Regions from separate parts of the Halomonas sp. MMH1-48 genome, predicted to be linked through region 2. Evidence: predicted binding sites of a transcription regulator. Region 2 holds the regulator's gene; each other region holds the start of a gene.
The links. The regulator FliA, encoded in region 2, starts transcription of late flagellar genes. The targets are predictions, from matches to a motif close to CTAAAGTTNNNNNNNNNNCNGCCGATA.
Positions count from the first base shown of each region.

Region 1: the regulator FliA is predicted to act here: its motif matches at 6,840-6,866, upstream of fliD (flagellar filament capping protein FliD).
Region 3: the regulator FliA is predicted to act here: its motif matches at 3,467-3,493, upstream of MHM37_RS16860 (flagellin).

Region 1 covers NZ_JAKRFL010000035.1:740-8,770, forward strand. The annotation lists gene MHM37_RS16805 (serine hydrolase) at 1-522, shown strand, start outside; gene MHM37_RS16810 (peptidylprolyl isomerase) at 576-854, shown strand; gene MHM37_RS16815 (ABC transporter ATP-binding protein) at 1,002-1,937, shown strand; gene MHM37_RS16820 (ABC transporter permease) at 1,934-2,695, shown strand; gene MHM37_RS16825 (nucleoid-associated protein) at 2,742-3,755, shown strand; gene MHM37_RS16830 (TerB family tellurite resistance protein) at 3,815-4,315, shown strand; gene MHM37_RS16835 (exopolysaccharide biosynthesis protein) at 4,312-4,905, shown strand; gene MHM37_RS16840 (serine hydrolase) at 4,963-5,958, opposite strand; gene MHM37_RS16845 (hypothetical protein) at 6,325-6,645, opposite strand; gene fliD (flagellar filament capping protein FliD) at 6,955-8,031, shown strand, end outside.
Region 2 covers NZ_JAKRFL010000007.1:49,670-58,434, reverse strand. The annotation lists gene MHM37_RS08545 (ribonucleoside-diphosphate reductase) at 1-495, opposite strand, end outside; gene MHM37_RS08540 (adenosylcobalamin-dependent ribonucleoside-diphosphate reductase) at 546-2,657, opposite strand; gene MHM37_RS08535 (hypothetical protein) at 2,862-3,425, shown strand; gene MHM37_RS08530 (sensor domain-containing diguanylate cyclase) at 3,422-5,434, opposite strand; gene MHM37_RS08525 (OmpA family protein) at 5,458-6,129, opposite strand; gene MHM37_RS08520 (MotA/TolQ/ExbB proton channel family protein) at 6,134-6,949, opposite strand; gene MHM37_RS08515 (RNA polymerase sigma factor FliA) at 6,983-7,690, opposite strand; gene MHM37_RS08510 (flagellar protein FlhE) at 7,717-8,109, opposite strand; gene MHM37_RS08505 (hypothetical protein) at 8,225-8,765, opposite strand, start outside.
Region 3 covers NZ_JAKRFL010000035.1:9,388-14,357, reverse strand. The annotation lists gene MHM37_RS17210 (flagellin) at 1-1,529, opposite strand, end outside; gene MHM37_RS16860 (flagellin) at 1,683-3,395, opposite strand; gene fliD (flagellar filament capping protein FliD) at 3,707-4,970, opposite strand, start outside.

The DNA of each region.
Region 1 (8,031 bases), on a different contig from region 2:
CTGAGCGGGTTAGATTTTATCGCCCTGCGACAATACGGTGTGAACCAGCGCTCCGCTGCGTTGGCCCGTGTGCTGGACGTGAGCGAAGAAAGCTTCGGCCAACCCGACTATGACCACGCCTTCGATGCTTATGAAGCCACGGGTGAAAACGTCGGCACGCTTCGCGCCTATGGCGACCTACTGGCCAGCTTGCATCGCGGTGGCATGGAGGATATGAATGCCGAACAGCGCCAAACGCTGCTTGGCATCATGCAACGAACCCAATCCGGTGAGCACCGTTTGAAACGGGGCATGGGCCGCGCATTTACCTTTGCGCACAAAACGGGCACGCAGCATCGGCGAAGCTGTGATGCTGGTATTGCCTCTCGCGACGTGCTCGCCTCTCAGGAGAGCCTCGCCGAAAACGGCCCTTGGGTCGTGGTGGCGTGTACCCGTGGGCCGCTCTCGGTGCAGGCGCACGAGCGTGCTTTGGCAAGGGTGGGCGAGGCGCTTCGTTATAGCGGTGCCTTGGGTCACGACTAGCGGCAGGCGTGGTAAACTGGCCCGCCAAATTGGTTTTATTAAAGGAGTTCGTTATGGCACGTGCCAGCGCCCGTCATATTTTGGTAAGCAGCGAAGAGCAGTGCAACGCGCTGAAACAAGAGATCGAAAACGGTCGTGATTTCGCCGATGTCGCCAAGCAGCACTCTGGCTGTCCTTCTGGTCGCCAAGGCGGTGACCTGGGTAGCTTTGGCCCCGGCCAAATGGTGCCTGAATTCGACAAGGTCGTCTTTAGCGGTGAGCTCAACAAGGTGCATGGGCCGGTACAGACTCAGTTTGGTTATCACTTGCTCGAAATCACCAGCCGCACCTAGCACCCTGTCTGACTGGCGGCGCACGCCGCCTTTCCAGACATCGTCTAATACCTTTTAAAGGCCGTCATGCACCGCGGCTGCCGTCGCGGTGCCATTGGCATCGTGCTGTGCCGGTACTGCGCTGGCCCGCGATGTAAGGAGCACGCCTTGAACGACCCTATCATCACCATCGATGGCCTGAATAAAACCTACGAAGGTGGCTTTCAGGCGCTCACCCGTGTGGATTTGACCATCCAACGCGGTGAAATCTTTGCTCTGCTCGGCCCGAACGGGGCGGGTAAAACCACGCTGATTAGCGTGGTATGTGGCTTGGTTAACCCAAGCGAAGGCCATGTCATCGTCGACGGCTTCGATAGCGTGCGCGATTACCGCCAAGCCCGCGAGCGGATCGGTCTCGTGCCGCAAGAACTCACCAACGAAGCGTTCGAAACGGTGTGGAACACGGTGAGTTTCAGCCGCGGCCTGTTTGGCAAAGCCCCCAATCCAGCCCATATCGAAAAAGTGCTCAAGTCGCTCTCGCTGTGGGATAAGCGTCACAACCGTTTGATGACGCTCTCCGGCGGTATGAAACGCCGGGTTTTGATTGCGAAAGCACTCTCCCACGAGCCGCGCATTCTGTTTTTGGATGAGCCGACCGCCGGGGTGGATGTCGAGCTTCGCCGGGACATGTGGGACGTGGTGCGCGGGCTGCGCGATGAGGGGGTGACGATCATTCTCACGACCCACTACATCGAAGAAGCCGAAGAGATGGCCGACCGCATTGGCGTCATCAATCGCGGCGAGATCGTGCTGGTAGAAGAAAAAGCCGCGCTCATGAAAAAGCTGGGCAGCAAGCAACTGACCCTGCAACTGCATAGCCCGCTGGCGGAATTGCCGCCCGCACTGGCGCAGGAAGCGCTCAGCTTGGCCGCCGACGGTCATGAGCTGGTGTACACCTACGATGGTCGCCAGGAAGAGGAAGGGCGCGGGATCTCTACCTTGTTAACGCAGCTAGAGCAGGCGGGCATTGGCTTTAAAGACCTACACACCCGGCAGAGCTCGCTGGAAGACATCTTTGTTGACTTGGTGAAGGAGCGTTCATGAACCTCTATCCCGTTCGCGCGATTTACATGGCGGAGATGGCGCGCACCCGCCGCACGCTGCTGCAAAGCGTCGTCTCGCCGGTGATCTCCACCTCGCTCTACTTCGTGGTGTTTGGCGCGGCGATTGGCTCGCGGATCACGGAGATTGGCGGCGTGAGCTACGGCGCCTTCATCGTGCCTGGCTTGATCATGCTCATGCTGCTGACCCAAAGTGTCTCGAACGCCTCGTTTGGCATCTTTTTTCCCAAGTTCTCCGGCAGCATCTATGAGATTTTGTCGGCGCCGATCTCCTATCTAGAGATCGTCGTGGGCTACGTAGGGGCGGCGGCCTCGAAATCGATACTGCTGGGGCTGATCATCCTCGGGACGTCCAGCTTTTTCGTGCCGCTCGAGATCGCCCACCCGCTCTGGATGCTAACGTTTCTGGTGCTCACCGCCGTTACCTTCAGCCTGCTAGGGTTCATCATCGGTATCTGGGCAGATGGCTTCGACAAGCTGCAGCTCGTGCCGCTGCTGGTGATTACGCCACTCACGTTTTTAGGCGGCAGCTTCTACTCCATCGATATGCTCCCGCCGTTTTGGCAGAGTGTGACCCTGGCGAATCCGGTGGTCTATCTCGTCAGCGGCTTCCGCTGGAGCTTCTACGGCATCAGCGATGTCAGCTTAGGGGCCAGCGTGGCGATGATCTTGCTGTTTCTGGCGGCCAGTCTTGCCACCATTGCCTGGATTTTCCGCACCGGCTACCGCTTGAAGCCTTGATATCGATGTGCGCTATTCGACGTTTTTCAAAAGGTGATGTCTGTTTATGCCGCTACTACACAGTACCGTTTACCGCTTGGAGCCTTCCCTCGACGGCGAACGCTTGAGTGTGACTGCCCCACCTACCGAGGCCGACACCGCCAGCGATGACACGGTGATGGCAAGCTTGGTGAACGCGCTAAACGACACTTACAACACCAAGGCAAAAGGCTGGGGGCGCTTTGCCGAGCAGGGTGAGCAAGCGGGGCCGTTGTTGGCGTGGCTCACGGCGTATCGAGCCGACGAGCAAACCTTTGCCCAGTTGGCCAGCGCCATGGCCGAGCGGCTGGCTCAAACGCTGCAGGGCCAGCTCTCGGTGGGCGGTTTCTTGGTCATCGCCCATCTTCGTCAAGGCGACACCGAGACGCTCTTCATGGCGCTCGTGCATCAGCGGGAAGGCATTGGCTTCAACGACGCGCACCAAGCGGTCCCTGCCGCCCAGCTCAATACGAGCCAGCTCACCCTGGCGGCCCGCATCAACGTGACCCAGTGGCAGAGCGGTACGGAAAGCACGCAGTACGTGTCGTTCCTGAAGGATCGCGGCGGTAAAAAGCTGGCCGACGGCGTCGCGGCGCTGCTGGGGATGGAGGAGGGCATCGATGCCCCGGCCGAAACCCGTACGTTGCTGAAAGCCTTTAGCGACTACGTCGAAAAAGAGGACCTGGACGACGATGCCAGCCGTGAAAAAACCGATACGCTGGTCGACTACGCCCACGAGCAGTTACGCCGTGGCGAACCCATGACGCTGGAAGAGCTCTCCGAGCTCGTCGACGAGCAGCAGCCCAAGGCGTTTTACGACCATATTCGCAACGCCGACTACGGCCTTTCGCCGGAAATTCCGCCGGACAAACGCACCATCAGCCAGTTTCGTCGCTTTACCGGTCGCTCTGGGGGCGTCTCGATCAGCTTTGATTCACACCTGCTGGGTTCCAGTATTGAATATGACGAAACCCAAGATCGGCTGATCATCAAACAAGTGCCCAAACAGCTCAAAGAGCAGCTTGCCAAGCGCAAGGATTGAGGCGGCACTCTCGAGGCATCTTGGAGTCCTAAGCTAGCCACTGACAGGAGGAGTTCGCCGTGCTGGATGCCATTCACTCTTTTTTTCAACAGGCCCTCTCTGCGCCTGAGCAGCGTGATGACCAAAGCCTGACCCTGGAGCTAGCCTCGGCAGCGCTACTGTGTGAGGTGATGCGCGCGGACTACGATCAGAGCGACGTAGAGCGCGCGGCCCTCAAGAAGATGCTGATGGCGCGCTACCGGCTCGATGAGCAAGATGTCAGCCAGTTGATGGCATTGGCAGAGGCGGAGGTCGACGATGCAGTGGATCACTATCAGTTCGTTAGCCTGATCAAACAGCACTACGACTACGATCAGCGCCTGGAGCTGGTGAACCTCATGTGGGAGCTGGCCTGGGCCGATGGCTCGCTCGACCCGCTGGAAGAGCATCGCATCCGTCGGCTGGCGGATCTACTTTACGTCAGTCATAGCGACTTCATTCGCAGCAAACTCAGCCATTCACCCGACGAGAGCGCTATCCATCACAACACTCACGGCAAAGGAGCGCCAAGACGCCCATGAGCGATACGCAGGAAGCAACGAATTTAACCGAACTGATCCACACCATGGAACGGATGGAGCGGGAAAACGCGCAGGTTAGCGTGGATGATGTGGTGCATGCGGTGGGGCGGCGCTCGTTTGGTCCGCTGCTGCTGTTGGCAGGCTTGATTACGCTGGCGCCGATCATTGGTGATATCCCCGGGATGCCCACGCTGATGGCCGCCTTGGTGCTGCTCACGTCGGTGCAGCTTTTGATCGGTCGAGCAACGTTTTGGCTACCTGGTTGGTTGCTCAACCGCTCTTTGTCTCGGCATAAATTCGATAAAGGGCTGCACTATATGAAAAAACCGGCCCGCTGGATCGATGGACTGCTGGGCGTGCGCTTGGCGTGGATGACGGGCTATATCGGTATTCGGGTGACGGCCTTCGCTTGCCTGCTGGTGGCGTTAGCGATGCCACCCATGGAGTTCATCCCTTTCAGTGCCAATGGCGCTGGATTGGCACTTTCGCTGTTTGGGCTGGGGTTGGTGGCGAGAGATGGCCTGATGCTCGCGCTGGGGTTTTTGCTGACGGGCGTAACGTTTACGGTCGTCTTGATGAATCTTATTTAATGCTTACCAAGCGCTGCTTGTGAACTGGCTCCGCTGGTCGACGTTTCTTGCGCCGCGCTACTCATCCTCCAATAAACCGACGACCAGCTCATTCAACCGTTGCTGAAATTGACCGCCGGGAGAGGGCGGCGTTGGGTCTGACGTGATCACCATCGTCATGTCGCGCTCAGGAATCACATACAGCGCCTGCCCGCCATATCCTCTCCCGTAAGCAACATCTTCCCCCGCGAGCGTCGTCATAAACCAGCCAAAACCGTAGCCATCGCCTGTCCAAGGCGATTGGCCTCTGGGCGTCCAAGAGGCTTCTACCCAACCCTCTGGCAGCACGCGCTGGCCATCGCTCTTGCCGTCATTACGGTATAGCTCCCCAATCGCAATGAGCGCGCGTGGGGAAAGCTGCATGTCGTTCCCACCAAAATAGATCCCTTGTGGGTCCTGCGGCCAAGGGGGAATCGCAATACCGAGCGGCTCGCCCAACAAGCGCTGCGCAAGTGCAAGCGTGCTTTCGCCGCTGGCCTGAGTCAGCGCTGCCGACAGCAAATGGCTGGTGCCAGTAGAGTAGAGCATTCGACCACCAGGACGGTCGACGAACGGGCGTGTAAGCGCATCGTTGACCCAGTGAGCGCTAGCTACCCAAGCGCCGTAGTTGCTGCCGGAGGTGCGCTCCAACCCAGCCTGCTGGGCCAACAGGTGAGCGACCGTGATGTCGTTGACTCGACGATCGGCGCTGCTCGGCACGTTATCGAGTAGCGCCACGAGGGGCTGATCCACCGATTCGATAATGCCTGATTCGATGGCCGCGCCGGTCACGGCGGCCAATACCGTTTTAGAAAGCGACTTGACGTTGGCAGGCTCCGCGACGCCGGGACCGCCCTGATGATGCTCATGAATGATCGTACCGTCATGTGCCACCACAACGGTGTGTAGACGATCGAGGGTTCGGGCCTGTCGATCGAGTGCTTGCAGCGCCTCCGATGAAGGGGCTGACGCAAGGACCGGCGTAACGGTCAACGCACTGATTGCACACGCCAGCATAAAAGCCGTCGTTTTCATGGCGATACCTGAGAAGAGAGTGGTACGGCTCTGAAAGCCATGCACAGACAAGGTTCCCTCAGCGGAACGCTGACGGACATTACGCAAACCGATGAAAAGCCTGCTACGCTAAAAGCACCCGTTGAAGGGAAGCAACCCTTTAATTTCCATGAAACGCAAAAGCAAGGAGTGCCATTATGCGTAACATCATCTATATCATCGGCCTGATCGTTGTCGTGCTGTTTATTCTTTCGCTGTTAGGGCTGCGCTAAGCGGTTCTCTCAGAATCGAAGCGTTAGTACTGAAATATCAGTGCTAACGCAGCGCGACATCAGCATCTGCCAACGCCCGCTTTCTCAGCGGGCGTTTTCATATCGCTAATGATGCTCAAGCGCAGTCGGCGGCGCCTTGACCAAACATATCGAACATTAGCTCTCGGCCCAATGGCGTCAACACCAAGCGGCCATAGTCATTGAACATGGCGGCGTCGCTCTTTTCCAAGGTGGTTTGGCAAATCGCCCAGCGCGGGTGCTGCTGGCGAAGCCTATCCAGCTCTTGGCGGGACAGACCTCGCTGTGTCAGTGTGATGGTTTCGAGCACGTGTCCGCTCTCATACAGCATTTCGGCCACGCTGGAGAGACAGTGTCGTAAGCTGCGCTGAATATGGAAGGAGGCGGTCGACGCAGAGGGTAACGCTTCGGCGGGCATGGGGGAGGCTCCTGCATTCGCAGCAAAATGGGTGTGCTGCAGTGCATTATAATGCAGGAGGGAGATTAGACCAAGGTCTATGTTGGGTGCGTGGTAGCGTCATTCAATCGCCATGTAGGCTGTCTACACTGGCCAACAAAGTAGATGGCTCATCCAGGGAGTAGGAGGATTTTCACTCAGGATGGGGATTCGCCCTAAAGTTTTTGAAACGTTGGCCGATAAAACACCAATAACCATTTCGACATCGAATCGTATTGGATAAGGGGCGTCAGCACGGCAGGCGGCTTTTTCAAAAAAGGACAGTAACGTATGGCTTCCATTTCTTCATTGGGTATCGGTTCAGGGCTGGATCTCAACGGCCTGCTCGACCAGTTGCAAGACGCTGAGCGTGGCAAGCTGGCTCCCATCGAACGGCAACTGGAAACCCAGCAAACCAAAATTTCTGCCTACGGCCAGCTGCAAACGGCCCTGTCTGCTTTTCAAGACGCGGCCGACGCGCTCAACGACAGCTCGCTTTACGAGAGCTTGTCGACCAACGTGGGTGGCGAGGCGCTCTCGGCAACGGCGAATGGCGAAGCGCAGCCCGGGAGCTATAACGTTACGGTGGATACGCTGGCGACTCGTGGAACGTTGGCATCTGAAGGCGTGACTGCCCAGGACGAGGCGCTTACCACCACTGAGCAGACGCTAACCTTGACCTTTGGTGATGGCAGCACGCAAGGCGTCACCATTGCCGCAGATAGCTCCCTCGAAGACATACGCGATGCTATCAATGCCAGCGAAGAGTCCGGCGTTAATGCGACAATCGTTTTCGATGGAACGGATTACCGGCTAGCGCTAAGTTCGAGTGAAACGGGCGCCGAGGCCTCCATCACCAATTTTAGCTTTTCTGACACGGCGCCTTTTGCTGCTGATATCGATAACACGTTGCAAACCGGCACCGATGCCTCTCTGAATGTAAACGGCATCGCCATCACCAGCCCCACGAACCAAGTAGAAGGTGCGATTCAGGGCGTCACGCTTAATCTTCAGGCCGAAGGCGATAGCACGGTGAAAGTCGAGCAAGACACCCGTGCAGTGCGCGAAGCGATCACCGGCTTTGTCGATGCCTACAACGATCTAAAAGGCACCATTGGCGAACTCACTAGCTTTAATGCTGAAACCGGCGCTGCCGGTGAACTGCTGGGTGATAGTGCGGTACGCACGGTGGAGTCTCGTTTACGAAGCGTGTTGGGTGGTGGTGTAGAGGGGCAGTTCTCCATGCTGACGGATATCGGTATTTCGTTGCAACGAGACGGCACGCTGGAAATCGATAGCGGCAAGCTAGATGATGCCATTGCCAATGATCAGGATGCGCTCTCTGCCTTTTTTGCAGGCGCTGCCGAT
Region 2 (8,765 bases):
CCGATAGAGAATCTGCTGAATCGACCAAGCAATCGCCGCCACTTCAGAATCGTGAAACATGGGCTTATCCCAGCGATTCATGCCACAGCGCACCAACCCCTTATCCCAGGCCACCTTGCGAAGATCCGCCACGGCCTGCGTGACATAGCCGCCCCGCGCCGCTAGCGACAGGCTACGCATCGTGGCAGTGATCCACTGATGCTCGCTGGAGAGCTGGCCCGACGGAAAGAAAAACTCCACCGGGCGCTCGATCACCACGCGCTGACCACCGACCACCCCCTCCACCGGCATGAACGACACCAGCAAATAGACCTTCTTACGCCCTTCGGCCCCCACGTAGGAGATCTTCTCCGACACCGCCTCCAGCGTCCCCTCCGGACGCGAGGGGATACGGACCGTCAGCGGGTCCTCCTCGGCCAACACGGGCTCGGGGGTAGGCCGTTCCGGCTGTTTGATTCGGTAACCGACAATTTTCGACGTGATTTCGACCGCCATAACGCTCTCTCCCAATGTTTGACCGTTGCTCAAGCCTACGCGTGCGCTGGTTACCACTTACCGTAAGTGCCCTCTTTCAAGGCATCGAACAGGTTGGCCGCGTTGTGCTCCTCACCGTCATAGAGCACTTTTTCATCGCCCGTCAGTTCCAGCGTTTCGCCACTCTCTAGTTCGAAGACGTAGGTGGTGTTCTTGAGATCGTCTTCCCGCACCAGCACCCCTTGAAACGCTTCTGGATTGAAGCGGAAGGTCGTGCAGCCTTTCAAACGGCTCTCATACGCCTGCAAATAGAGGTCTTGGAACTGCTCGAACGGGAACTCGGTCGGCACGTTGACCGTTTTGGAAATGGCAGAATCTACCCACTGCTGCGCGGCGGCCTGCACGGCGACGTGCTGTTCGGGCGACACCGAGTCGGCGGTGATGAAGTAATCCGGCAGATCGCTTTCTACCGCATCGGCAGCGATGAAGTGGCGATAGGCGGCCAGCTCGAAGGAGACCACTTCCACCTGCTCCTTTGTCTTTTTGCCGGACTGAATGATGTTGCGGAAATAGCGATGTGAGAACGACGGCTCGATACCATTCGAGGCGTTGTTGCCCATGGAGAGCGAAATAGTGCCCGTCGGGGCAATCGAGCTGTGATGAGTGAACCGCGCGCCGTGCTCGGCGAGCTGCGCCACCAAGTCCGGCTCCAGCTCGGCCACTTTGGCCATGTATTGGCTATAGCGGGCATGCAGAATGCGGCCCGGCACTTTGTCACCGACCTCGTAACCGTCGCTGGCCAGCTGTGGGCGCTCGCGCATCATTTTTGGCGTGATGGTGTGCTCCTCTTCGAGCACCGGCGCCATGCCCTTCTCTTTAGAGAGCTCCAGCGCTTGCTTCCACCCTTCCAACGCGAGGTGACGACTCACTTCCTCAGTGAACGTCAGCGATGCCTGAGAACCGTAGGGTATCTTCAACATGGTCAGTGTCGAACCGAGCCCTAAAAAGCCCATGCCGTGGCGGCGCTTGGCTTCGATTTCGCGCTGCTGTTGGGGAAGCGGCAGTCCGGCGATTTCCACTACGTTATCGAGCATTCGGGTAAAGATCGCCACGACGTTACGATAGCGCTCCCAGTCGAAGCGCGGCTCGGCGCTAAATGGTTCGATCACGAACTTGGTCAAGTTGACCGATCCCAGTAGGCAGGCCCCTTCTGGTGGGAGCGGTTGTTCACCACACGGGTTGGTCGCGCGAATATCTTCACAGAACCAGTTGTTGTTCATACGGTTGACCTGATCGATCAAGATGAAGCCTGGCTCGGCGTAGTCGTAGGTGGAGGCCATGATCGTGTCCCACAGCTCGCGGGCCTTGATCACTTCGACAATGCGGCAGGCCACGCGCCCCTGATCATCCACCGTGTAGCCCTCTTCGATCACCGGCCAGTCGCGGTAAATGATGTCGTCATCACTAACGTCCTCTTTTTCACCTGGATGCAGCGGAAAGGCCAGCGGCCAGTCGGCGTTGTGCTTCACTGCTTCCATGAACTCGTCGGTGATCAGCAGGCTAAGGTTAAACTGGCGCAGCCGCCCGGCTTCACGTTTGGCCTGGATGAAGTCGCGCACGTCGGGGTGACCGACATCGAAGGTCCCCATCTGGGCACCGCGACGTCCCCCGGCGGATGCCACGGTGAAACACATCTTGTCATAGATATCCATGAAGGCCAGCGGGCCATTGGTGCCCGCGCCTGCGCCAAACACGAAAGCGCCTTTGTGTCGCAGCGTCGAAAAGTCGTAGCCAATGCCCGCGCCCGATTTCAAGGTCATCCCAGCATCGACCACGGAATCGAGAATATCGCGCATGGAGTCATGGATGGTACGCGAGACGGTGCAATTGATCAGACTGACGGCGGGTTTGTAGGCGTCGGCACCGGCATTGGAGAGAATACGGCCGGCGGGAATCGCGCCGTTCTCCAACGCCCAGCGGAACTTGGGCAGCCACTCGTCAGCGTGCTCGCCCTCGACGGCCGCTAGCGCGCGCGCCACGCGTTCGAACGTCGCCGAGACATCCTGATCTACCGGCTGGCCATGGCGATCTTTCAACCGATATTTGGCATCCCAGATCTCTCTTGAGGGGGCCTGCAGAGGGACCTCACTGGATGTCTTCATCGCCTTGGCTGCGGTGTTCATGTCACGAAACTCCTTCACGAGGGATCAATAGAGGCTAAAACGGCCCGATGATACAAGGCATCGCCAGAGAGTATAGCCCCGACTTTCTACTATATCGGCTGCTTTTTTGAATCAAACCCACTAGATATAGAAAAAACAGCACCTTACCCTTTTGATTATTCTCAACACGCTATAGGCTTAGGGTTTTCGATGACGATACGATCTATGAGCCCCACTCGCGCACTCTCTTCCTACGCGTTGTCCACGCTCCTGCTGGCGAACCCGGCGCTGGCGGCCACGTTCAACGTGAGTTCTACCGAACCCCACGGGCACTGGCAGTCGATGGCCCTTAGCCTTGGCGACGAACGCCACTTCCGCGCCGTGGAGACCCACAGCTACTCAGACGCTACGCTCAGCGTGAACACGACCCAGGGTGTCTGCGACCTACCTTGGCTCGAGATGCGAGTGACGCTGGCGCAACAGCAAGGCGAAAGCCGTGCGGTGAACCTCGTGCCGACGCGGCTACGCATCGACGACCAGCCGATCATCGACACCATGGCGGAGTTCATTACCGAGCGCGGCGATGACGGCTTTTATGCCCATTTCTATTTGCAAGATATGGAGACGCTGATCGAGGAAATGCAGTCGGGGGAACAGCTCTTTCTTGGCTTCGATCAGAACGAGCGGGAGCCTTGGTACATGACCTTTAGCCTGGCGGGTGCAGATGCGGCCATCTCGCGCATGCAAGCGTTGTGCAGTGCGGCCGCCGAGACGGCCCGCACGCCTTAAGTCACGCGCTCTTCGGCGAGTTCTACGCGGTTACGGCCGCTACGCTTGGCTCGATACATGGCAGCGTCGGCCCGGGCCATCAACGTTTTACAGCTATCGCCGGGCTGCCAAATGGCGACACCGATGCTCACCGTGATGGGCTGGTCCAGGCCGCTGACGTGCAGTGTCGCCACCAGGCTACGCAGCCGCTCGGCCAAGCCGACCGCGGCGTCCATGTCCGAGTGCGTGGCGAGCACCACGAACTCTTCGCCGCCCCAGCGGCCCAGGTGGTCACAGCCGCGTAGCGAGGTTTCCACCAGGCGCGCCAGCGACACCAGCACGTCGTCGCCCACGCTGTGTCCGTGGGTATCGTTGATCTGCTTGAAGTGATCCACATCGAATAGCAGCAGCGCAAAGGCAGCACCGTACCGTTTGGCCGCGACCAGTTCGGCATCGATGGCCTGTTCGATACGGTAGCGGTTCCACACATGAGTGAGCGGATCGAAGTGGGCGAGCTGCTCCAAGCGCTGATTAGCAGCGGCAAGCGCCTTACGCTCACGCTCTAAATGCATGTTCAGCGTGCTAATCTCGTAAGCGGAGATCGCCAGCGTCAGGTCTTCTCCCAGGTCCATCACCGCCAGGCGCTCGACGCGCTGCCACGCCTCGCTTTTGCCCACTACCTCTTCGCACCAGGCCGCCGACGGCGCCACCAACACCGGGGGTAGCGGTGCCGAGGTCGGTTGCATCGCCCAGTAAAGCGTTTCTACCTGCTCGGGGCGAAAGAAGATCAGCCAGCCGCGCTGAGCCGCGCTCATGGGCAGCGGCACGGCCAGAATGCCGCATTGGTCCGGCATGTTCAGGGATTCGGTCAAGGGCTCGCTGGCCACGCCACGGGTACACCAAGGCCCGCTGTGTCGATGCGCTTGGTCGAGCCGTTTGACGAACTGAGCGACGACTGCGGCGTCAGGCGTATGACCGTCCGCGTAAACGCTGCCTTTCAGCCACAGTGCAACACCGTGGGCGCGAAACAGCGAGCACCATGTCTCCGCTTGGGCTGACAACAACTCGACGGGGCTTTGCGGCTCGATACGGGCATTCGTCGAGAGCACCAAACTATCTTGTACGCGCTGAAGATAGCGGGCCTCTTGTCGAGCCCTGAGTAGCAAAAGCCGCTGGGTCGCCATCTGGACGAGGGTGCGAACGGCATCGCGGACTGGCGGCGACACCGGATGAGACGCTGCCGAGTGGCAGAACAGCAAGCCCCACAGCCCGGTGTCACCCTGCATGGCCAGGCTCATCGCACCGCGTACGCCCAACCGTTGCAAGTAGCGCTGACGCTCCGGCGCGGGGGCACGTAAAAAGCAGTGGCGCAAATCGACGCTCTCGCCCTCTGGCGTACACGGCAGCGGCGGTTCTGCATGGGCGCTGGCGTCATGAATCAAACGGATCGGATGGCGCTCGTAGGTGCGGCGCAGCGTGATCGGAAAGTCACTGGCAGGAAAGCGTTGGCCCAGCAGCGCAGGCAGGTGCCCGCCTTGCGCTTCGGCGACGATCAGCCCGTGCCAATCGCTATCGAAATGACAGACCGAGACGCGATCATGACCGGTGAGCTGTTGCACGGCAGTCACTAAATAATCCAGCAGTTCTTCTTGATGGGTCGCTTCGGCTAGACGCATCAAGCGCTCGTTGACGGTCCCCAGCAGGCGCCGTTTGCCCAGCGGGCTGAGGGGCTCGATTTCGACCACCACGTGGCGATGCGTGCGATAAGCGTGAACCTGCAGGCGCGTGGTGTCATGTAGCCGACGGAAGGCCAGCGGGCTCGCTAACCGCTGGCGTCCATGCAGCTCTTGGCGCAATCGTTGGCTCAACCGCTTGCCCAGCACGGTGGCGGGGGAAATCGCACGGAGCTCGGTGTCTGCCAATCCCAGCAGTTTGTTTAGGTTGCGACTGACCGCCTGAATGCGCCGACTCTCACCGTCGAGCACCATGACGGCGCCAAACGATTGTAGTAGCGAGTGATGCTTCGACACGCAGATAGCCTCGAGATAGTGCTTTACCCCTCGACCTGCTGCCTTAGCAGCAGTTCAACGCGCCGGTTGGCTGCTCGCCCTTCCGAGGTAGCGTTACTTTCCATGGGTTGGGTGTCGGCATAACCGACCGCCCGCATACGTGAAATGGCAATGCCTTGCCGCTCTAATTGGCGCACGACCGCAATGGCACGGCCTACTGAGAGCTCCCAGTTCGATGGAAACCTCGGCGTCGAGATAGGCACGTTATCGGTATGACCTTCAACGGAGATTTGCCCATCGAAAGTCGCCAGCACGGAAGAGAGTCGTTCTAACACATCTTGCCCTTGGGGCGTTAGCACATCGTTGCCGCTGGGAAACAAAAGGCTGTCGTCGATGCGCAGCGTCACGCCCTCTTGACCTTGCGAGACGCTTACACCAGGAATGTCGAGTCCCGCCATATGAGGTTGCAACCCTTCATGGCGTGGCTGAATACCCGTGGCCAAGCTAGCGAGCGGCAGTGAGGTCACGGCGCTGGCGACGCTCAGGGCCTCGCGGCTCTGCCCTTCGCCGCCGCTCGGCGGCGCCAAGGCTAGCAGCAGAACGAACAGCGTGATGAGCAGTGTGAGCACGTCCAAGTAGCTGGTTAGCCAGCTCTCGTCACTCTCACCCACTGCAGCGGGCAGCTCCAGGGCATGCCGTGAGTCGCGGTCGAGCATGGCGCTACCCTTTCAATGCGGAGCCAACGTCGGGACGGGGTTTGACGTTGGCGTCCCGGATCTCATCGTGGTAGTTCGCTACGAAGGAGTTGAGCGTCTCTTCGATGAACGATGGCAAGCGGCGCTTGGTGATCAATGAAATCCCTTCGAGCACCATGTTCATGGTAATCAACCGCTCCTCGGTGCGCCGCTCCAGCTTGACGGCGATGGGCTTGAACACGAGGTTGGCCAGCAAGATACCGTAGAAGGTGGTCAGCAGTGCTACCGCCATGCGGGGGCCGATGACCTGAAGGTCTCCGGCATCCATGACTTCGAGCATGTTGACCAGCCCCACTAACGTGCCGATCATGCCGAAAGCGGGCGCGTAGGTCGCCATGGTGCGAAAAATTTGCGCTTCGGCGTGTTCGCGGGCTTTCAAGCGGGCGATACGCCAGCGCAGCATGTCGAAAATCTCATCCTCTTTGGTATTGGCAATCACAAGTTGAATACCGGTTCGTAAGAACGGGTTGCGGGTGTGTTCGAGCTCCCGTTCGACGGCCCGCACGTCACCTTTGAACCAGAGCCGCGACATGGACACCAGCTCGTTGATATCGTCCCGCACATAGGTATTCTCACGGCGGAATACCAAGCCCACCAAACGCACCACTCGCAGCACTTCTTTCAACGGATAGCTGATGAAGGTCGCCGCCAGCGTACCGGTGATGACGATGGCCAGTCCCGGCACATTGATAAAACTTTCGGGCGACTCTGCAGTAAAGAACAGCACGCTTACCAGCAGCAACATGCTGGCAAAGATACCGATCAACGTAGATGGGTTCATCAACGGCTCCTCGCCGAGTAGGGTGAGTGGGTATTAGGATTCATCGTGATCGCGTAAACGCGCGCGCAGACGGCTCACCGCCTGACTGTGTAGCTGGGAGACCCGCGATTCGGTGACGCCCAGCACCGCGCCGACCTCTTTAAGGTTCATCTCTTCTTGGTAATAGAGCGCCATCAGCAGCTTTTCGCGCTCGGGCAATGCCTCGATGGCCTCGATCAGGGTGTGTCGCTGCTGCTCATCAAGCAATTGGTCAAACGGCCGATGCTGGGCATCGTCACCCGCCGGCTCACCGCCATCGGCGACCAGCTCTTCGAACGGCAGCAGTTGACCACTGTTGGTGTCATTTAACAGCTGCTGGTACTCGCTCAGGGGCATCTCCAGCTCGCGGGCAATTTCACCCTCTTCAGGGGGGCGGCCCAACTGCTGCTCCAAGCGGCGTACAGCATCGTCCACTGCCCGCGCCGAACGACGTACGCTGCGCGGCAGCCAGTCGCGAGTGCGCAGCTCGTCCATCATGGCACCGCGAATCCGCTGGCTGGCGAACGTCGCGAACGTGGCACCCTGGGCAGCATCGAAGCGTCCCAGCGCCTCTAATAGCCCCACCATGCCTGCCTGGATCAGATCATCTAGCTCAATACTTGCGGGCAATCTTACCTGCAGCGTTAAGGCCTGACGTCGCACCAGTGGCATGTATTGGGTCAACAGCTCACTTTGTTTGATCCTGCCTTGTGCTGTATACATCCTCGTGCCTCGCGGCTGAACGGCCTTTACCGATAATTCACTATCACCTGTAGCCCCTGCACCCTCACTGGCCGCTGGCCCGGCGACAGTGCAAACCGAAAGTGCAACGGCGCATTTGCCAACATGCCTTCCAGCGCAGTGGTACTGCCGCGCATGCCCGACAGTGCCACGCAGCGCTCAGGGTGACACAACCAAGCGTTGACGGGATGACTCGGTGGGGTGTCGAACCGCCACTGCACGCGCGTTAGCGTCGCTCCTCCCAGCGGGATGCCTGCTGGTGGCGAAATGGCCTGGCTCTGACTGGTGCGGTCGCTCATGGCGACCAACACGCCAGGCACGTCTCGGCTCCAGCTACCCGTTGCCGCCTCGACGCTAACGACCCACATGATGGTTGCCAGCATCGCTGCGTAGGGGCTCACCCTTTTCACTGTTAACAACTTTACGGCTTTTATCAACGTCTGTCGGGCAAATAGCCTCATACGCGGGCCCTCTATTCGGCGTAGGTCGCTAACGACAGCAAGCCGATCATCTGTCTCAACGTGCAAGCAACAAAAGCTCGATATCCAAATAGTAAGCGGCGGCGTCACGCAAGTTCTCCAGCAGCCCCTGACGCGGCAGGTGCGGTTCATGGAGTGCCAGCAGGCGTCGCGGACCGCCATGCTCTCGCACTTTTCGAAGCACACGGTACATGCTGGCAAAGCCATCGGCATCGCTAGTGACCCATAGCGCCCATCGTGCATGCTCCTTCGCCAGCATGGCCAGCGACGGCGTATCGGCCATGACGACCTGAATCTGCCAATCCTGCGGGTCGCCCGCCCACTGACGCCCCAACGCCGACCACTGCCCCAAACGTCCACGCACTTTATCGACTTGTGCGGCGCCGGTATGCGGTAGCCCTATCACCACCAGCGGTTTCTGAGGGCGCGGTGGCGTCACCGTCGCCGGTTCAGTGGCGGCAGCGACAGTGGGCGCCAGAGCGTCTTGGGTATGCACCGCCGCCTCTTCAGTACTGACCGGCGAGGCAGGAGCGGCGGACGCATGGGTATCTTGTGGTTCGTCCTGTGCGGCTCGCTGC
Region 3 (4,970 bases), on a different contig from region 2:
TTAGTTTCATTGGTGCTCAGGTTAGTGATGGCATCTTCGAAACGGTTCTGGACAGCACCCAGCTCAGAACGCAGGCTGTCTACCTGAGTTAGGGAAGAATCCAGGACTTCCAGCGGATTGGCTGTTGCCCGATTGGCTGGATCTGTCAGCAGCTCGCCATTTTCAAAGTAAACAAATTCATCATAGGCGTTGAGCACAATGCCGTTCTCTTGGACGAAAAACCTGTCAGCTATGGGGCCGCTCTCAGTTGTCAAACGGCTTCCTAAAGGCGCATCTGCATTAAAATAGATAGTGGCACCATTCTGAGAGACAAAGCCATCAGCTGATATATGATAGTCGTCTGCACCTAAATCAGATCGGTCCAGATTAACTACGGCGTCGTTACCAGCAACAACATCATTAAAGAAGGCTTCAACACTCCAACTGGTAATGGCATCAATACTACCATCTGGAGTATAGGAAACACCCCCGTCCTCAATACCCCGAATTTGTGGTGGGGTACTAGGCAGACCCGCTGCAACATTGGTAATAGATGAGTGCGGATTACTTGCATCAGCAATAACAAACTGCCCCACACCTCCATTCGTGCTGTAATGCAGAGGAACACCCGATGTGTTGAATATCTGCCCATTAACATCAATTAAGATATCAAAAAACTCTGTATCATCAACATTAACAACCACTTCATTAAATCCTGAATCGGGAGTCATACGATCCGCTGCCGCGCTAGTCCCTATATCCCTTTCGATAGACTGAAAGCCTTCAGAACCATTAATGTTGCTATTGAATATATATTCTTTTCCATCAAGTGTGATGGCACTGGATTCACTACTGGGAAAGCCGCTAATGAACACGCCACTGTTAAGCACTTCATTATTTAGCACATTCTCTACTGTGGCACTACGGCCTAAAATTTTAGCGTACTCAGCCACGCCGCCTGATGCACCCAGTTTCTCCAAACCGACATCTTGCAAGTTTCTCTCAGTAGCCGGGCGCGCTCCGGTGATGCTAAAAGCGTTCAAATCTAGAGCCGAATCATCTATACGGCGCAAGTCTATCGGAATGGATTGTCCATCATTACTGCCGACCTGAATATTGAGACTACTCGCACTTTCGGATAGGACGCGAACACCGTTGAAATCCGTTTCTGCCGAGATACGGTTGATTTCAGTGAGGCGCTGCTCAATCTCGTCTTGAATGGATTGCAAATCAGACTCGAAGTTAGTGCCGTTTTGAGCCTGAACGGTCAGCTCACGAATACGCTGGAGATTGTCGTTGATCTGATTCAAGCCGCCTTCAGTGGTCTGGGCAATAGAGATACCGTCATTGGCGTTACGCTGCGCCTGAGCGAGACCGTTGATCTGGGCAGTCATACGGTTAGCGATTGCCTGCCCCGCTGCGTCGTCTTTTGCGCTATTGACCCTTAACCCTGACGAAAGACGTTCCATCGCTGTGGAAAGCGATGACTGGCTATTGCGCAGGTTGATTTGCCCAGTCAAAGAAGCAATATTGGTGTTGATAATGCTCACAGCGCATCCTTGTGACTAGGACCATTAACTAGATATCGGCGATACACTCATAAACTTTAGAGTGCTTTTCTAAAAAAAACCGACCCCATAGGGAGCCGGTTCATTATGCTACTTAACGATAGAGAAACTTCCCTATCGAGGCTAAGCCTCAGATTAACCCAGCAGAGAAAGCACGTTCTGCGGAATCTGGTTGGCCTGTGCCAGTACAGAAGTGCCGGCCTGCTGCAGGATCTGTGCACGCGTCATGTTGGCGACTTCAACTGCGTAGTCAGCGTCTTCGATACGTGAACGGGCAGCAGAGAGGTTGGTCTCCGTAGTGCTCAGGTTCTCGATAGAGGACTCCAGACGGTTTTGGATCGCACCGAGATCAGAGCGCAGAGCGTCAACAGTAGAAAGAGCGCTATCAAGATCGCTCAGAGAAGAGCGCTCTTTTTCAGTCACTGCGTCAAGCGTCAGCTCACCGTCAGCATCCTTGAATACTTGTGCGCCAGTGTTGTCAGTGACCGTGCCATTTTCTTGAGCAAAGTAGGTAGTGGTGACTGTCGTTTCATCATCAGTAGTCAACGCACCATCAGCGTCAACGTATTGCGCAACACCACCTTCCGTTACAGCTCCACCTGCGGCAACCGCGTAAGTAGTGCCATCAAGATCAACACTGTAACCGGCACCGCTGGCATCAGCTAAATTCTGCAGACCGCTAGCACTGATAGTGGCGCCAGTTACATCAAGTGCGTTATCAGCATTACCTGTGCTGGCATAGACCGTTTCACCCACGACAATCTGATTATCAGCAGCAGCACCGGTTGAATCAGCCAGCGATTCAGTAACGTTCGTTACTGTTGCAGCTGGGGGAGAGCCCGCACTATTTTTTGTCAGGTTACCTGTGGTGTCTAGATAAAGTGCAGCACCATCATCAGCAGCAGTCATCGTGCCATTGCTGTCAATAATAACATCTTGGCTAGTACCACCAATAGTAATGGTTGCTGCTGTTGTTTCACCAGTGCTGGGAGTCAGTCGGCTAATTATGTTAGCTTCCGCAACATTAGCAGCATCAAACGTCATGTTATCGTTATCAGCATTATAGGTATAAGTGTTACCAGTCGCCGGAACACCCAAGCCTGTATCTGTTCCGGTATAAGTAACCTCATCACCATCGGCAAGCGCAGCGATCAAGTCAGCAGAGGTAGCTTCTGCGTTTTCGGTGGTCACCGTGTTGGTGTATTCCATAGCACCATTGGCTTGTTCAGCACCCTCTACAAAGCCAGCTAGCGTCAAATCATCGGCTGAAGCGGCCGTGTTGGCTACTTCGCCAGCGCCCGTTACGTTAAAGCCTTCCAGGCCTAATGTTTGGCGATTAATTTGCTGCAACTGAAGGTCGATAGTTTGACCGTCTTGTGAGCCAACTTGAATGCTAATAGTACGCTGAGTCGGGTCAGAAGCACCTTCGTTCGCACCCAGTACCTTGGTGCCGTTGAAATCAGTTTCACGGGAAATACGATCAATTTCTTCCAGGCGCTGGTTGATTTCATTCTGAATAGAACCCAGGTCATCCTGGCTGTTGGTACCGTTCTCAGCTTGAACGGACAGCTCGCGAATACGCTGCAAGTTATCGTTGATCTGGTTCAGCGCGCCCTCAGCGGTTTGAGCAACAGAGATACCGTCGTTGGCATTACGCTGCGCTTGAGCCAAGCCGGTAATCTGTGACGTCATGCGGTTAGCAATCGCTTGACCAGCAGCGTCATCTTTAGCGCTGTTGATACGCAGGCCTGAAGACAGACGCTCCATGGAGGTCTGCAGAGCATTCTGCGACTTGTTCAGGTTGGACTGACCGATCATCGATGTGATGTTGGTATTGATCACTGACATGGTGATTCTCCTTGCGTGTGAACTGGCCGTCAGGCCCGCTTTTCGGCTACTTGTTGCGCCGTTATATTGATTAACGGCCTGATGAGGAGAACCTTTAGGGGGAGTAGTAAAAAATTATGTAATGTTTGGTAACTTAGTGATGACTTTGGTCACCAGGCAACATCGGTCGCGGGCTGAAGCCGCCTCCCACATTAGTCACCACCTGCATCACCTACCGTGGCTACTTTTACACTGGCTCTTGCCACCCTCACCCTGGCTCAGAAGTGAAAAAGCCCCCCCTTGAAATGGGGGCTAGCGGGCGATTTTAGCGGTTACCTCTTGCGCCCTAGCTGGGCATCTAGTGCATCAAACTGCTGGGTGAGGTAACTGCTCATGCTGTTCATCTGCGCAATCATCGCGTCTAGCTGGCCGAACTGGGTGCGGTAGCGGCTGATGGTGCGCTCGATGGTCACTTCCATGCGTTCAAAGCGCTCGTCTAGGCTTTTCACGCGGTTTTCAGCGCCGCTAATGGCCAGCTTGACTACTCCGTTGTTGCCGAGCATTTGCTCTATGGTGGTAATGAGTTTACCCGCCATTCCGTTCGCTGTTTTATCACCTGCAAAAAAATCACTCAGCGCTTGGGGACTATTGGCGACCAGCTCACTAATCTTAGCGTCATCCACTTTCAACTTACCATCACGCTGCAAAGTGATGCCTAACTGGTTCAAGGTGCCTAGCTCGCCACCTTCCACACCGCCCGTTAGCACGCTGCGCAGGCGGCCTTCAATGGTTCGTACGGTGTTATCACCCACCAGCTCACCGGCAGTGTCGGCATCGCCGCTGAAGCTGGTGAGTTTGCCGATGGTGCCTTTTAAATCGTTGAACGCCTTTACAAAGCCGTTAATGGCTTCGCGCTGCTTGAGCGTGTCGCGCTCGATATTGATGGTGCTGGTCGCCGTTTCACCATCGGCAATGCTGAGTTCGGTTAAGTTCAGCGTAACACCTTGAATAGCCCCTTCTATTTGATTGTTGGCACTGCTAATGGAAATGCCGTTAACCGTCAGTGCTGCATCCTCACCAGCACGCTTGGTGCCGGCATCTTCACCAAAAGGGCCTGCTATCGTTAACGCCGGGTCTTGGCTTGTATCGACAAAACTAAAGCTGGCAATAGAAGCATCCGCGCCGGTATTTTTCGAACTGAGCGCCAGCCGGTAGCCTTGTCCATCGTTGATGATGGTGGCGTTGACGCCTGCATCTTTATTGGCGTTAATGGCATCGCGTATCGCCGAGAGGCTGCTGCCGGGAGCGATATCAATATCGACAGAGTCTCCACCGCCAAACCCCAGCCGTATGGCCGTTGCGCCTTGCAGGTCTAGCGCGGTGTCTCGGTCAGTCACACGGGTTGAGGCCAGGGTGCCAGAAGTGGCTAACTGCGATACCTCTACCCGGTAGCTACCGGGCAGCGCGCTGGCAGACGTCGTGGCTTTAATGGCATCACCACGCACGTTCGCGGAAAGGCTTTGGTAGAGCTTTGGGTCATTCAGTTTTGCTAACGCATCTTGAAAACTGTTCAACGACGTTTGCAGCTGGCCGTAG